4 regions of the Corallincola holothuriorum genome follow, and region 1 is predicted to be linked to each of the others. Evidence: riboswitches for the same ligand, from Rfam matches in the RefSeq annotation. Region 1 holds a riboswitch; each other region holds the start of a gene.

The links. Region 1 has a riboswitch for cobalamin ahead of nrdA (class 1a ribonucleoside-diphosphate reductase subunit alpha). Riboswitches for the same ligand answer to the same signal wherever they lie in the genome.
Region 2: it holds a riboswitch for cobalamin, as region 1 does, so the genes downstream of both, DU002_RS04785 (TonB-dependent receptor domain-containing protein) here and nrdA (class 1a ribonucleoside-diphosphate reductase subunit alpha) in region 1, are expected to answer to the same signal.
Region 3: it holds a riboswitch for cobalamin, as region 1 does, so the genes downstream of both, nrdD (anaerobic ribonucleoside-triphosphate reductase) here and nrdA (class 1a ribonucleoside-diphosphate reductase subunit alpha) in region 1, are expected to answer to the same signal.
Region 4: it holds a riboswitch for cobalamin, as region 1 does, so the genes downstream of both, DU002_RS04805 (ABC transporter ATP-binding protein) here and nrdA (class 1a ribonucleoside-diphosphate reductase subunit alpha) in region 1, are expected to answer to the same signal.

What each region holds. Positions count from the first base shown of each region.
Region 1 covers NZ_QPID01000002.1:108,850-112,562, forward strand. The annotation lists gene DU002_RS03470 (GrxA family glutaredoxin) at 1-231, shown strand, start outside; gene DU002_RS03475 (DUF2167 domain-containing protein) at 501-1,385, shown strand; cobalamin riboswitch at 1,581-1,807, shown strand; gene nrdA (class 1a ribonucleoside-diphosphate reductase subunit alpha) at 1,944-3,713, shown strand, end outside.
Region 2 covers NZ_QPID01000002.1:422,437-426,149, forward strand. The annotation lists gene DU002_RS04785 (TonB-dependent receptor domain-containing protein) at 140-2,002, opposite strand; cobalamin riboswitch at 2,058-2,198, opposite strand; gene DU002_RS04790 (cobalamin-binding protein) at 2,227-3,078, opposite strand; gene DU002_RS04795 (cobyric acid synthase) at 3,075-3,713, opposite strand, start outside.
Region 3 covers NZ_QPID01000002.1:586,776-590,488, reverse strand. The annotation lists gene DU002_RS19420 (RHS repeat-associated core domain-containing protein) at 69-839, opposite strand; cobalamin riboswitch at 947-1,160, shown strand; gene nrdD (anaerobic ribonucleoside-triphosphate reductase) at 1,317-3,452, shown strand; gene nrdG (anaerobic ribonucleoside-triphosphate reductase-activating protein) at 3,452-3,713, shown strand, end outside.
Region 4 covers NZ_QPID01000002.1:426,972-430,684, forward strand. The annotation lists gene DU002_RS04795 (cobyric acid synthase) at 1-9, opposite strand, end outside; gene DU002_RS04800 (FecCD family ABC transporter permease) at 55-1,092, opposite strand; gene DU002_RS04805 (ABC transporter ATP-binding protein) at 1,085-1,909, opposite strand; cobalamin riboswitch at 2,096-2,271, opposite strand; gene DU002_RS04810 (histidine phosphatase family protein) at 2,369-2,935, opposite strand; gene DU002_RS04815 (AEC family transporter) at 2,956-3,713, opposite strand, start outside.

The DNA.
Region 1 (3,713 bases):
TCAGGCTGTCCTTTCTGTGTGCGGGCAAAAGAGTTAGCGGAGAAGTTAACTGAGGATCGTGACGACTTTAAGTTCCGTTACATCGATATTCATGAAGAGGGGATCAGTAAGGCCGATCTAGAAAAAACGGTTGGTAAGCCGGTAGAAACGGTGCCGCAGATCTTTATCGATCAGGAACATGTTGGTGGCTTTACCGAGTTTGATGCCTATGCCAAAGAGCATTTGCAGTAGGCTTTCCCGCCATACCTATCTTGCAGAGGGAGTTTTCTCCCTCTATTTATCGCACTTGCCAGTTCTCTTGCTAGAAAAGCAGGCTTAAAACACCCACTTCTTATCTTTAATCAGATTAATTAGCATGTTCTTGCGGTAAATTTAACCTGTTTTGCGCTGCATAAACGACTGCAGGTGGCTAATTGTCATCGCTTTTTGTTTAGTCAGAACATCCACTTAAGGGTTTAGGCACCCTATTTCTGTCTCGCTGTTTTAAAAAGGAATTGAAAATGAGATTGATACCCGCCCTCTGTTTTATTGCATCTGTTTTACCCTGCACTTTGCTTGCTCAAGATGAGATGTTGAGTGCTGAAGATCAGGCTTATCTGGCATGGTCTTCGGAGTTCTTATCATCGCTGGATCCGCAAACCGGCGAGATCCTGTTGCCGGGCAGTATGGCTCGACTTCATGTGTCGGATGATTTCTATTATCTCGACCCGCAAGATGCCGAGCGTGTGCTCAGCGAGGCTTGGGGAAACCCGCCAGGCACTGGCGCTTTAGGGATGTTATTGCCTGCTGGGCAGACTCCGCTGGACGAGGATTCCTGGGCGGTTGTCATCTCATTTGAAGAAGATGGTTATGTTTCTGATGAAGATGCCTACAACATTGATTATGACGAACTGTTAGAAGAGATGCAGGCGGATACCCGGTCAGAGAGCGGTGAGCGCGAAGCAGCAGGTTATGGCTCAATTGATTTAGTCGGTTGGGCAGCTCGACCTTACTACGACAAAAGTCGTCATCAACTCTATTGGGCGAAAGAGCTGGAGTTTGACCACGATCCCAATCATACCCTGAACTACAGCATCCGCAGCTTAGGTCGCAAAGGCGTGCTGGAGATGAATTTTGTTGCTGGTATGAACCAACTTGATCAGATCAATGGCAGTTTAGATAGCGTACTGGCGATGGTGAACTTCGTTGATGGTCATCGTTACGAAGATTTTGACCCCACCTATGATGAGGTAGCAGCTTATGGCTTAGGTGCGCTTGTTGCCGGCAAACTGGCGGCGAAAACGGGTGCTATTGCCGGTTTTTTGCTGCTGTTGAAAAAGTTTTGGTGGCTGGCTTTAGTTGCCATTGGTGGCATATTCCGCGCTATCACGGGTAAGAAAAATTAGTTTTTGAAGGTTACCCTGTAAACCTTGCGTCGCCGACGGGGATATTGGGGTCAACACCTAGCGTGAGTTGATGCTCTCCGAATGGAGAGCATTGAGCAAATCTAATTTTTGCATTTGTAATGCTCATTTTTTATTTAACTTCTGTATATCAAATCACCTTTTAAACACTATATGTTGACGTAAATCAATTCTTGAACCACTATATGTGCCGAACGGTTCCCAAGGGCTTCTTCAATAGAATGTCCACGGATTAATAGGGAATGCGGTGAATTAGTGGTGTTTTTTTCGCTAATAATTCCGCAGCTGCCCCCGCAACTGTAAGTGCAGAGCCACGCTCAATAGCCACTGGAATGAGATTCCGGGAAGGCGAGTCAAGGCGAAGACGCACAAGCCAGGAGACCTGCCGTCGCGGTGTGTTTTTCGCACCAACTAACTGATTCGTCAAACATCGGGCGGGGTGATCCGGTGTGTGGCTCGACCATGCCCGGCTGTTCGCCTGAACGCTAGCATGGCTGGCGTCATACCTTCCCCTGCCTTGTCGCTACGGAGTTCGACAAGGTGAATAACAAAAATATCTCAATTGCCAAACGTGATGGCCGCCATGAACCGCTCGATCTGGATAAGATCCATAAGGTACTCACCTGGGCGGCAGAAGGGCTTGATACTGTCTCTGTATCTCAAGTCGAGCTTAGAGCACATCTGCAATTTCACGACGGAATTACCACGTCAGATATTCATGAAACATTGATTAAGTCTGCGGCGGATCTGATCTCGGAAGAGACACCTGATTATCAATATCTGGCTGCCCGGCTGAACATCTTTCATCTGCGTAAAAAAGCCTATGGCCAATACACGCCGCCTTCGCTATACCAGCACGTGGGTCGGTTGGTGGATCTGCAACGTTACGATGCCCAGCTACTAACGGATTACAGCATGGAAGAGTTCGCCCTGATGGATGGTTTTATCGACCACCAACGGGACTTGGACTTTGCTTACGCTGCCGTGAAGCAGCTGGAAGGTAAATACCTGGTTCAAGACAGGGTGAAAGGAGAGTTCTACGAAAGCCCGCAGTTTCTCTATCTGCTGATCGGTGCGTGTTTGTTTGCTAACTACGACAGGTCCATTCGTCTGGATTATGTACGTCGCTTTTATGATGCGGTGTCTACGTTCAAAATCTCTTTGCCAACGCCGATTATGGCGGGCGTGCGTACGCCAACTCGCCAGTTCAGCTCTTGCGTGTTGATTGAATGCGGTGATTCGCTGGATTCTATTAACGCCACCACCTCTGCGATTGTGCGCTATGTCAGTCAGCGTGCGGGTATTGGTATTAATGCCGGACGTATTCGCGCGCTTGGTTCATCTATCCGAGGGGGTGAGGCCAATCATACCGGTTGTATTCCATTCTTTAAGCACTTCCAAACGGCGGTGAAATGCTGCTCTCAGGGCGGTGTTCGTGGCGGTGCTGCGACGCTGTTTTACCCGCTTTGGCATTTAGAAGCAGAAGAGTTGCTGGTACTTAAAAACAACCGCGGTGTGGAAGAGAATCGGGTTCGGCATCTGGATTATGGTGTACAGCTTAATCGGCTGATGTACCAACGTCTGCTAAAAAATGCGGACATTTCACTGTTCAGTCCGTCAGATGTACCGGGGCTATACGAGGCGTTTTTTGCTGATCAGGATGAGTTCGAAAAGCTCTATCAGCAATACGAGCAAGACACCAACGTTCGCAAGAAAACCATTAAAGCCGTTGAGCTGTTTTCTCGCTTATTACAAGAGCGAGCGTCAACGGGCCGTATCTACATTCAGAATGTTGACCACTGTAATACCCATAGTCCGTTTGACCCGGCTAAAGCGCCGATACGTCAATCTAACCTGTGTCTTGAGATCGCGCTACCTACAACGCCACTGCAGGATATTAATGACAAAGAGGGCGAAATCGCGCTTTGTACGTTGGCGGCATTTAATCTCGGTGCGCTTAAGTCGTTAGACGAATTAGCCCCACTTGCCGATCTATTGGTGCGTGCATTAGACAGCTTATTGACCTATCAGAACTACCCCGTGCCTGCGGCGCAGCAAGGCTCGCTGAAACGACGCACTCTGGGTGTGGGTGTGATCAACTATGCCTACTATTTGGCCAAAAACGGCGTGAAGTATTCTGATGGTTCAGCGCTGGGTTTGACCCACCGTACCTTTGAAGCGATCCAGTATCATCTGCTGCAAGCATCTAACCAATTAGCGCGTGAACAGGGCGCTTGTGATGCCTTTGCTGATACCACCTATGCCCGAGGCGAATTGCCGATAGATCACTACAAAAAAGATGTGGATGGT
Region 2 (3,713 bases), 310 kb from region 1:
GTGAGAGCCAGCAGTATTTGGTGAGGCTATAAGAGGGGGAGTCACCGGGTTAGCGGAACTTATGGTCAGGTATATTAGCGAAAAAAACGGGCCACTATCTGGCCCGTTCATTCTGTAGCTATATAGCGAACACTGCTAATTACAGTGAAAAGCCGCGATACGAGACGCCGACAAAATACTCACTGCCAGGGGTGTTGTAGCCCAGCACATTTTGGTAGGTTTCATCGAACAGGTTGTTGGCTTTCGCCCGTATGGTCCAGCTCGGCGTGACATAATATGCTAGAGCGATATTGACTAGCTGATAGTCATCTAAACGCTGCCCGGCATCGCTACGCTCACCGTGATACTCATACTGGCCTAACAGCTCAAAATCTTGCCAATCATAACTCACCTGATAACTGGCTGTTTTCCGAGCGCGACGAATTAATTGTGAGCCTGTGGCCTGATCTTCTGCATCAACGTAGCTCAAGGTGGCTCGGTGATCGAGTCCGGCTGTACTGAAGTTAACAGTGGATTCTCCGCCGGTGATCTTCACTTCGTTGATGTTCTCTGGACTGCAGTTCCAGAATTCGTCACAGACCCATTCGATGAGGTCGTCTATCTCTGTGTAGTAGAGACTGGCGGTCACTTTGATGCCGGCATAGCTTGAACGCAGCAAGAGTTCATAACTGTCGGCAGTTTCAGAGGTTAGATCTGGATTGCCTTTCGAACCAAATGACTCCGGATAATAAAGATCATTAAAAGTCGGTGCCTTGAAGCTGTGCCCTGCATTGAGCGCTACCAGCAGTTTGTCTGTCACGTTATAGCCGATGCTGGCATTGTAAGTGGTTTCTGAGTCGATATTTTCGACATCATCGTAGCGAATGGCTGCTTCTGCGATCCACTTTTGATCTTGAAACAGGGCGTTGCCAAAGATCGCCGATACGTCGCGGGAATCTTCCTCATAGTCGGTGTTGGCGTTGATATCTTCGCGATAAAAATCAACACCGGCAGAAACCGTGAACGGGTTGTATAGCTGATAGTGGTTAACCCAGCTTACTTGCTTACGACGTGTTTCAAAGAAGTCGCCGTCGCCTTTGGCAATACCGTTGCCATAGTTCTTGTTGTAATCCCGAGTTTGGGAGAAGGCGAAGGTACTTAGCCATTGTTCTGTTTGGTAATTACCTCGCAGTTGCCAAAGGTAATTATCGTAATCATTCTTGTTGGCACCGTAGCTGTTGTCATAGTCGTTGCTGCCATCATCAACCTGGCCTATCCAGTCAACGACGATCTGCTCGTTGACGCGATAATCACCGCGGATCGCGGCAGATAAGCGATCGTAACCGTCGTCGTCAAACTCTGTATCTTCACGGGCATCAAAGCCACGGCTATCTTCGGCGCTCAGGCTGATGGTGGTGGTACCAGCATCGTAGCCAACACCTATCTGACCATCACCGCTGACGTATGAGTCGCTGCCGGTTTCGGCACCTAACTGATATTCACCTGCACTCATGCGACGGGTAAAAATATTGATCACGCCGCCAATCGCATCGGATCCCCACATCGAGGCTCTTGGCCCTTTCACCACCTCGACACGTTCGATCTGTGCCATGGGCAAGTTCTCGATCGCTTTGTTGCCAAGGGTAGCGGAACCACTGCGAACGCCATCGATCAGGATCAGAGTTTGGTCAGAGCCGGTACCGCGGGTAAACAACGAGGTTTGTTGACCTGCGCCCCCTTGCCGGGCAACGTCCAAACCGGCGACAGTGGCTAATAGATCGGCCAGTGATTTTGGTTGCAGCTTGTCTATCTCATCACGGGTGATCACTTCGACCGAGGCCATCACCTGATCCACATTTTGTGGTGTTCGACTGGCGGTGACTATGATGTGTTCAACGGGTTGTTCGTCCGTTGGCAGCACTTCGTCTGCCACCGCATGATTGCTGATAATACCGCCCAGTGTTAGCAGACAAACCTGGTACCAAGGGGTTTTGTTTGTTGTGGTTCGAAACGTGTTGTGCATTGTTTTCCTCATAAATGACGCCCTCCGCGTCAGGTTCAATGTGTAACGGCTTACCTGCCGCAAAATAGCTTGGGTCGGTTCCGGACTCTGTGATCATCGATCTCAGTTACCGTTGCGGGGGCAGTGCCGGATTTTCACCGGCTTCCCGAATGACATCAGTGGCTGAAACTGTGTCGCCCAAACCTGTTGTTTAACCGATTTTCTAATCGATTGAATTCTTCTCTTTATTCGTCGCCTTTTACTGTGTAACGGCTGCGTGCCGTCATCAGTGATTCACACAGCTTGTGCATGCCATCCAGCGCACGAGGTGAGAAGCGATGCAAAAGATCAGCATCAATACCATAGATCTGTTGATGTTTTACGGCTGGCAGTTCCTGCCAAGCTTGCCAATCGAAATCGGTCGCGCTGTTACTGCCGTGATCATCTGGGTGCACGATCACCTGGGCTTCGCTCAGTAGAACTTGCTCTAAGCTGACTTGCGGGTAGGCTGTTTTCGCCTCGGCCATTACATTGACACCGCCACAATGGTCGATCATTTGATGGATCCAGCTCTGTTTCGACACGCTCATTAACGGGGTGCCCCATAGCTGATAGAACACCTTGATTGGCGGTTGGTTTTTGTAGGCTCGTCTTAGTCCCAGCATGCGTTGGCGGTAGGCGGTCGCCGCTGCATGCGCTTGCTCTTGATAGCCAAGCATCTCGCCAAGCTGCTCCATTTCGTTGGCAACCTCTTCCAGCTTGCTCGGTTCGCTGTGGTAGATGGGATAACCCATACGCTTGAGTTGTTCGATATCACCGGGCTGATTTCCACCTTGCCATACCACGATGAGATCGGGCTTTAGTTCTATCACCCGATCGAGCTGTATGCCGTGATAGCCACCAATACGAGGGATCGATAATGCATCTTCCGGGTAATCTGCATACTCTGTTGTGGCGATGATCTTATCGCCGGCACCGATGGCATAGAGCATCTCAACTGCGTGGGGAGACAGGGCGATAATGCGCTGTGGCGTCGCGGCATAGGCGGTGAGTGAAAATGTGGAGATGGCCAATAGAGCCAGTGTTGTTTTTATCATCTGTTCGTTCCCTGAAGGCTTGGTGTGTCAATGGAAAGGAAGCTGTTGAACCGGGTTAAATCTAAATGTGTTTCGAAGGCGTCGGCAAGTTTATTAAGTTCCTGGTCGCGCAGTGTATCAACATCTACCGTGGCCAGCGTGTGACCACAAACCCAGGAGAGTACGGCGGCACAGGCGGCTGGGTGATCGAGTAATCCGTGCAGGTAGCTGCCGATGATCTGATTATCCTCATCGATCGCCCCTTCCGGTTGACCATTGAGTGTCATCAGTGGTCTTGAAAGCGCTGCCCCTTGGCTATCACCTGCGTGTATTTCATACCCCTTTACTGCTGCCTGATGTTCGTCGAGTTGCAGCTGCCCTGAGCGGTTTTCCAGGGTTTTAGCTGTCGTCAGGATTGTCTCCAGTTTCAGGTAACCCAAGCCAGCACTCGTTCCTGGGGAACTTTCTATGCCGTTGGGATCTGCAATATGTTGTCCCAACATCTGGAAGCCACCACAGATCCCTAGCACTTTACCGCCGTAGCGCAGGTGTTTATCGATCGCCTTATCCCACCCTTGCTGACGTAAAAAAGCCAGATCGTCACGCACGCATTTGCTGCCGGGTAGGATCACCAGATCTGCCGCAGGCATGGCATC
Region 3 (3,713 bases), 480 kb from region 1:
TCTTTAGAAATGTTGACATACCTATCTCACCTTAGAATAGCCTTAAACAGATAATGAAAAACTTTCTACTAGAAAGCTACTCCACCGGCATTGTGAAGTGAACCTGGGTCATAAGTTCGATGTGTCAATTGACCACCTTGAAAGTGATCTTTCATTTGCCAAATCGACTTAATCCATCTCTTATCCTTATATGGTAAAGGTATAGCTACTGCCGAGAGAGGATCTTTACCAGTGTATAGAGAGCCAAAACCGGATACAGTTATGCCTGAAAGATCTCTACTCAGAACTTGTGCCAGGCTTCCATATCCAGGGTCATCAACCGGTGGCGTTGCGCTGTTACACGCTAGCAAATCGATATGGCCTTCTGGAGCCATTTTATCTCGCAGAATATCTGATAACTTCCAGCTTTTTCTTTCGCTATTACTAAGTCTTGCATAGCCGTTAGGGTGAATACTAATACTGCCATTTTCACCGACCATCATAATACCTGGTTTACCATGTTCTAAAAGTGATAATTCATGGACTGATTCATTTTCTAATCCACCTATAAACCCAACAAAATCATTAGCATTCATATAACCATGGTCAGTTCCGTTAACGTTAACTCTTGCATGCCCATTGGGATCAACAAACCCTGTCGGATTCCCCCCAACATACCCATAAGTATTCAACCCACCGTTCAGGCCAATCGGGTCACTCTGAATATACCGCCCAGTGTTGGGGTCATAATCCCGGAAGTAGTTATAATGCAGCCCACTTTCACCGTCATAGTATTGGCCCGGGAAGCGCATATTGAAATAGATCTTCTTGCCATCACCGTCGGGATCCATAGGCAGCATCACATTTTAAATGATTCCTTGGTTTCACCCATCCAAAAGCTTGCCTTCGATCAATGAAACTGTAGTTCACCAAACACCACATCTAGTGCCTTATGCTTTTTACTGCCACTATATATACAGATTGTGGTCCGCACACATGCGCAAGCATGGGGACAATAGGGAATCCGGTGAGAAACCGGAGCTACCCCCGTAACTGTATCTGGTTGGTACGCTGCATCTTCTGTCCATATCTGATGGGCAAAGCCACTGGCTTAGCGCTGGGAAGGCGGCAGTTAACTCAATACCAGAAGCCAGGAGACCTGCCGCAATCACCAATGCCATGCTGGGCGGGGTGCACCAGTGCAACATGAATGATTGGGCGATATGGTCAGCGCTAGTTGATGTTCGCCTACTTATCATGCTGTGACTATTTGCCCTCGCTTACCATCGCCCTACATCAATCTAAGCAGTACAGAATAATAAGTTCAGGAGATGAACATGCAGCAGGTCGTGATTAAACGGGATGGCAGTCGCGCCCCTTTCAACCCCAAACGGATCCAGTTGGCGATACAAAGCGCTTGCGAAGTGGTCGGCATTCGTTCGGCAAAAATAGCTGAGCAGATCACCGAGCAGGTAGCGAGTCAATTAGCACCGCTTTCCGAGTTGCATATCGACGAGATCCAACAAGCTGTGGAAGACAGCTTGATGGCCAGCGAGCAAAAAGCGGTGGCCCGCGCTTACATTGAGTACCGTCACGACCGCGATCTGGCCCGGGAAAAAGCCAGTCACCTGAATCAGGAAATACGCGGCTTAATGGAGCAGAGCGACCTGAATCTGCTGAATGAAAACGCCAATAAAGACAGCAAGGTGATCCCCACCCAGCGCGATCTGTTGGCGGGTATCGTCGCCAAGCATTACTCCCGTCGTCATATTCTGCCAAAGGATGTGGTGAGCGCCCACGACCGGGGAGAGTTGCACTACCATGACCTGGATTACGCGCCGTTTTTTCCGATGTTTAACTGCATGCTGATTGATCTAAAAGGGATGTTAGAGCAAGGCTTTAAGATGGGTAACGCGGAGATCGATACGCCAAAATCGATTGCCACTGCCACGGCGGTTACCGCACAGATCATCGCCCAAGTAGCAAGCCATATCTATGGCGGCACCACGGTCAATCGTATCGATGAGGTACTGGCACCTTATGTCACCGCCAGCTACGAGAAGCACTTGGCGACAGCTGCCGAGTGGCAGGTATCGGATGCCGAGTCGTTCGCCCAAGCGCAAACCGAAAAAGAGTGCCATGACGCGTTTCAGTCATTGGAATATGAGGTGAATACCCTGCACACCGCCAATGGCCAAACGCCGTTTGTGACCTTCGGCTTTGGTTTGGGTGAAAGCTGGCAAGCCAAACTGATCCAACGTTCCATTCTGCAGAACCGTATTGCCGGATTAGGCCGTAATCGCAAAACCGCAGTTTTTCCGAAACTGGTGTTTGTCATTAAAGAGGGCCTTAACCGCAGCCCGCAAGATCCCAACTACGGGATAAAACAGTTGGCCTTGGAGTGTGCCTCGAAGCGCATGTATCCAGATATTTTGAACTACGAGCAAGTGGTGCAAGTCACGGGTTCCTTTAAGACACCGATGGGCTGCCGTAGTTTCTTAGGTCAGTATGAAGAGGACGGCGTGGAGGTTCATGATGGCCGCAACAATCTGGGCGTGGTTAGCCTTAACCTGCCAAGGCTGGCGATGGAAGCTGACGGTAACGAAAAGAACTTTTATCGTTTGCTTGATGACCGCTTACTGTTGGCCAAAAAAGCGCTCGATTCGCGCATCGCCCGCTTGGAAGGTGTCAAGGCACGCGTCGCACCGATCCTTTATATGGAAGGCGCTTGTGGCGTGCGCTTAAAAGCCGATGATGATGTACTGCAACTGTTCAGGAATGGCCGCGCGTCTATTTCCCTCGGCTATATCGGCCTGCATGAAACCATCAACGCACTCTACAACCAGCAACAAACGGCTACCGATGCGCACCCATTCGATGACCAAATGTTGCAGCAAAAAGCGCAAGCGATTGTTGCGCATCTGCGTCTGACGACTGAACGCTGGAAACGGGAAACGGGCTTTGGCTTTAGCTTGTATGCCACCCCCAGTGAGAACCTCTGCAGCCGTTTCTGCCGCTTAGACACCATAGAGTTCGGCATTATTAAAGGGGTAACGGATAAAGGCTATTACACCAATAGCTTTCATCTCGACGTTGAGAAAAATACCAACCCCTATGACAAGCTCGATTTTGAGATGGCCTACCCTGCGATCAGTAATGGCGGCTTTATCTGCTACGGCGAATACCCCAATTTGCAGCATAATCTGCAGGCGCTAGAAGATGTGTGGGATTACAGTTACGATCGCGTGCCCTACTACGGTACTAACACGCCGATAGATGAATGCTACCAGTGTGATTTCACAGGCGAATTTGATTGCACCAGCAAAGGCTTTACCTGTCCTAGCTGCGGCAACCATGATCCAGCCAAGGTATCGGTGACGCGTCGGGTTTGCGGCTATTTAGGCAGCCCAGATGCGCGGCCATTTAATGCTGGCAAGCAGGAAGAGGTAAAACGCCGAGTGAAGCACCTGTAATGCACCTAAACGCCTATTACCCTGTGGATGTGGTCAATGGCCCCGGTACCCGTTGCACCCTGTTTGTGTCAGGGTGCGAACACCAGTGCAAGGGCTGCTATAACCAGTCGACTTGGCGTGCTGACAGCGGGATCTTATTCACCTCAGAGATTGAGGATCAGATCATTGCTGACCTCAACTGCACGCGGATCCGCCGCCAGGGGCTATCGCTGTCAGGCGGCGACCCCTTACATCCGGCCAATCTGGACGCTGTATTGCATC
Region 4 (3,713 bases), 320 kb from region 1:
CTGCACCATCAGTGTTGGGGCTGGGGCAGAGAAGGATTGTCTGGTGGTCAAAGCCTAACTCCCCATGCCTGCGCTGCGGCGACGTAAAATAATCAGGAAAAACAGGCTACCGAGTGCCGAGGTGATAACGCCGACAGGCAGTTCTTGCCCCGGTAGCAGTTTACGCGCCAGCACATCGATCCAAACCATAAATAGTCCCCCGGCCAAGCAAGTGGCTAGCAGGCTGCGCAGTACATTAACGCCTAGTAACATGCGTACCAGGTGAGGGATCATCAGGCCGACAAAGGCGATGCCACCGCAATAGGCCACCAGTGTGGCAGTGATTAAGGAGCTGAGCAGCAACATCACCACGCGCAGGCGGGCGACATTGACACCTAAGGTTCGTGCGCTCTCTTCGCCCGCTAAAATGGCGTTTAACTGCCGGCTGAAGCCGATAAAAAGCAGTAAGCAGCTGCTGGTGACAACGACCGGCAGCCATATATTATCCCAGCTGGCGCGGGTAAAACTGCCTAAGGTCCAAAACAGCACCGATGCGGTGGCCTGAGGATCGCTGGTGTAGAGTGCCAAGCTGGTCATGGCACTGAGCATAAATGAGGTGGCCACGCCCGCCAGTAGCATGCGCTCCACTTGTCCCGGACCGGAGCGACTGCTCATCGCCATCACTAAGATAACGGCCAGAGCACTGCCACAAAAGGCCCCCAAGGGGAGACCGATGCCATGGCCTATACCTAGAACAGCAATGACGATCACTGCCCCCAGCGAAGCCCCAGAAGAGATGCCGAATAGGTAGGGGTCAGCTAACGGGTTACGAGTGACGGTTTGTAATACCGCTCCAGACAGTGCTAGCCCCGCGCCGGCAACAAAGGCCAAAATGACCCGAGGTAAGCGAATATCGATAACGATACGCTGTTTGATCGCGCTGACATCACAACTGCCCCCCAAATGATGGCACAGAGCATGCCACACATCTGCTGCATCGATCTGGGCAGCGCCGAAGCTGGCTGCGAACAGCGGTGTTGCTAATGCAAATAGCAGTAGCGCCATTATTACCAACCAGCGAAAGGCGGGCCGTTGCCATAACTGCTCAGGCATGGTCACCTCCCGGTGGCTTATTGTTTGCGGTTAAGTAGCCATAGTGGTAGGTAATGCGCGGGTGACCATGGTCCGGGTGTTGATCGATACTGCTGCAGACTCCAAATACCTCACCGAGCATGCGTTCGGTTAATATTTCGTCAGGGGTTCCTTGGCCAATCAGTTTGCCCTGATCGATCAACAACAGCTGATCACAAAAGGCGCTGGCCAAATTCAGATCGTGGATCGATGCGATCACAGTGATGCCCAAGTGTTTGGCTAGCTCCAATACCTGAATTTGATAACGCACATCGAGATGATTGGTTGGTTCGTCCATCAGCAACAGCTTAGGACGCTGCACAATAGCGCGGGCGATCAGCGCGCGCTGTTTCTCGCCCCCAGACAGATGTTCAAAGGGCTGCTGTGCTAATGCCGTTAAACCCACCTGTTCAATGGCATCATCGACCAGTTGCAGATCATGGTGGCTATCCAATGCAAATGCGGCTTTATGGGGAGTTAACCCCATCCGTACCACATCACGCAATCGCAAGCCGAAGTTACCGGTGGTTTCTTGCAGTACCACAGCCACTTGCTGCGCAACGGTGCGCGCCGAGTGCTGCCATAAATTCTGACCGTTAAGGCGTACTTGACCGCTGGATGGTTTATTTACTCTATATAGACATCGTAGCAAGCTGGATTTGCCTGCGCCATTTGGCCCGATCAAGCCAACAAATGTGCCACGGCTAATCTGGAAATCTATCTGTTGCAGAATATGGCGACCATCAGCTTGCCAGCCAAGGGCGTCCACCTGCACCAGCGGTTGCTCTTGATTGGGCATCAGTGGTATCGCCTGTGATGCTGAGGTCGATACAGATGTTTAGCTTGGATATGCGCCACATTGCTTCCATTATTGAGCGCGGATTTTTAGGCGGGTTGACCGGAATTGAAAGCTATAGATCTGGTTCCGGTAAACACTGCCCTGAGTAACCCGCTCAGGTGTTATCACGCTATTGCGTGATACAAGGTTCAGTTTTAACGGATGGCAGGTCTCCTGGCTCACAGCTTCTGACTGCACGCCTTCCCAACCCTTGGAGGTCAGTGGCGAGTGTGCAGCGTTCTGTTTACAGTTGCGGGTACAGCCGCGGTTTTGCACCGCGTTCCCTTTTAAGCCTGTATGGCACCATCGTTACCGCTGTGGTTATCGATCGCTTACTTAGCCACAACGAATTGGTGGCGAGATTATCCGGCATATTGCTGGAGACAACAAGTTATTAACAGGTATGAACCGTGTGCTGACTCAGTGTTGCCACTGTAAGCCAACGACAGCGCCATTCTCATAATATCCGGTGCGCACCGGATGCAGTGGTTTAGCGGCCAGGCCTTGTAACAAAATAGCCAAAACCGAACCATGGGTGACGACAACTATGGCTTGATTCACATGAGGCTTGACGATTTCAGCGAGAGTATTTTGGCTACGTTGCCAGACCTCTCTGACACTTTCGCCGCCGAGCGGAGCAGCATCGGGAGAGCCATCCACATGCAGATTACATAGTGCTAACTGATGATGATCCATATCGGTCAGCTGCATCCCTTGCAGTGGGCCAAAATGGCGCTCTCTGAGTCCGCTGAGCGTGGTCAAGGGCAGTTTATGTTGCGCAGCTATGCATTGAGCGGTATGACTGCAGCGGGCTAAGTCACTGCTATACACTGCAGCTAAACAGGTGGTTTTCAGCAGCTCAGCAGCTTGTTTTGCTTGCTGTTTGCCGCGCTGAGTCAAGGGGCTGTCTAAGTGACCTTGCAGTCGATGTGTTTGGTTCCATGTTGTCTCACCGTGCCGCACCAAGTAGATATCTGTCGTTGCCATGAGTAAGCACTGACCCCCTGTCAGGTATTTGGTAACAGCATCCACGCCAGCCAAGCACTCATACTGATGCTTGCTACTATCGTAGACAAAAGCACAGCGGCTGCCACTTCAGCTTCGCTTTGCTGATGCTGGTGGGCGAAGGCGTAAGCATTGACTCCGACCGGCGTTGCTGCCAGTAGCACGGCAACAGCACCGTCTAAAAAATCGAGCTGCCATAGGAAAGTTACCGACCACCATACCAGTACCGGCATTAAGCCGACTTTGAGCAAGCTCATAATTAGCACCCGTGGTCCGAGTCCTGTTAGGGAGTATTTGCTGATAGCGATCCCTAATACCAACAAGGAGCAGGGGATCGCGGCGTCCCCAAGCCAGCTAAGAAGTTGCTGAATTGGTTTTGGTAGCATCAGCCCCATGCCGTTGGCAACAAACCCCAACAGCAAAGAAGCGACTAAGGGGGTGGTGAGGGTCTTCCTCAGTGCACGAAAAAACAGTCGCCAATGAGCCGTGTTGCTTCGTCCTAGCTCCAGAGCGATACCGCTGATGGTAAATAGCAACGCACTGTGAAAGGCGATGATCATAAATGCCGGCGCCATACCGGGTTCACCAAATACAGCTAATACCGCAGGGATCCCTATCAGTACGTTGTTGGAGTAGGTTGACCCCAGCGCCACACAGGCGCGTTGTGGATGACTTAGGCGATAGCCACAGGCAAACCAGGCGATGGTGAAGATGATGAATTGGGGCAGGTAATAGCTGGCAAACAGTCCCCATGGAATGG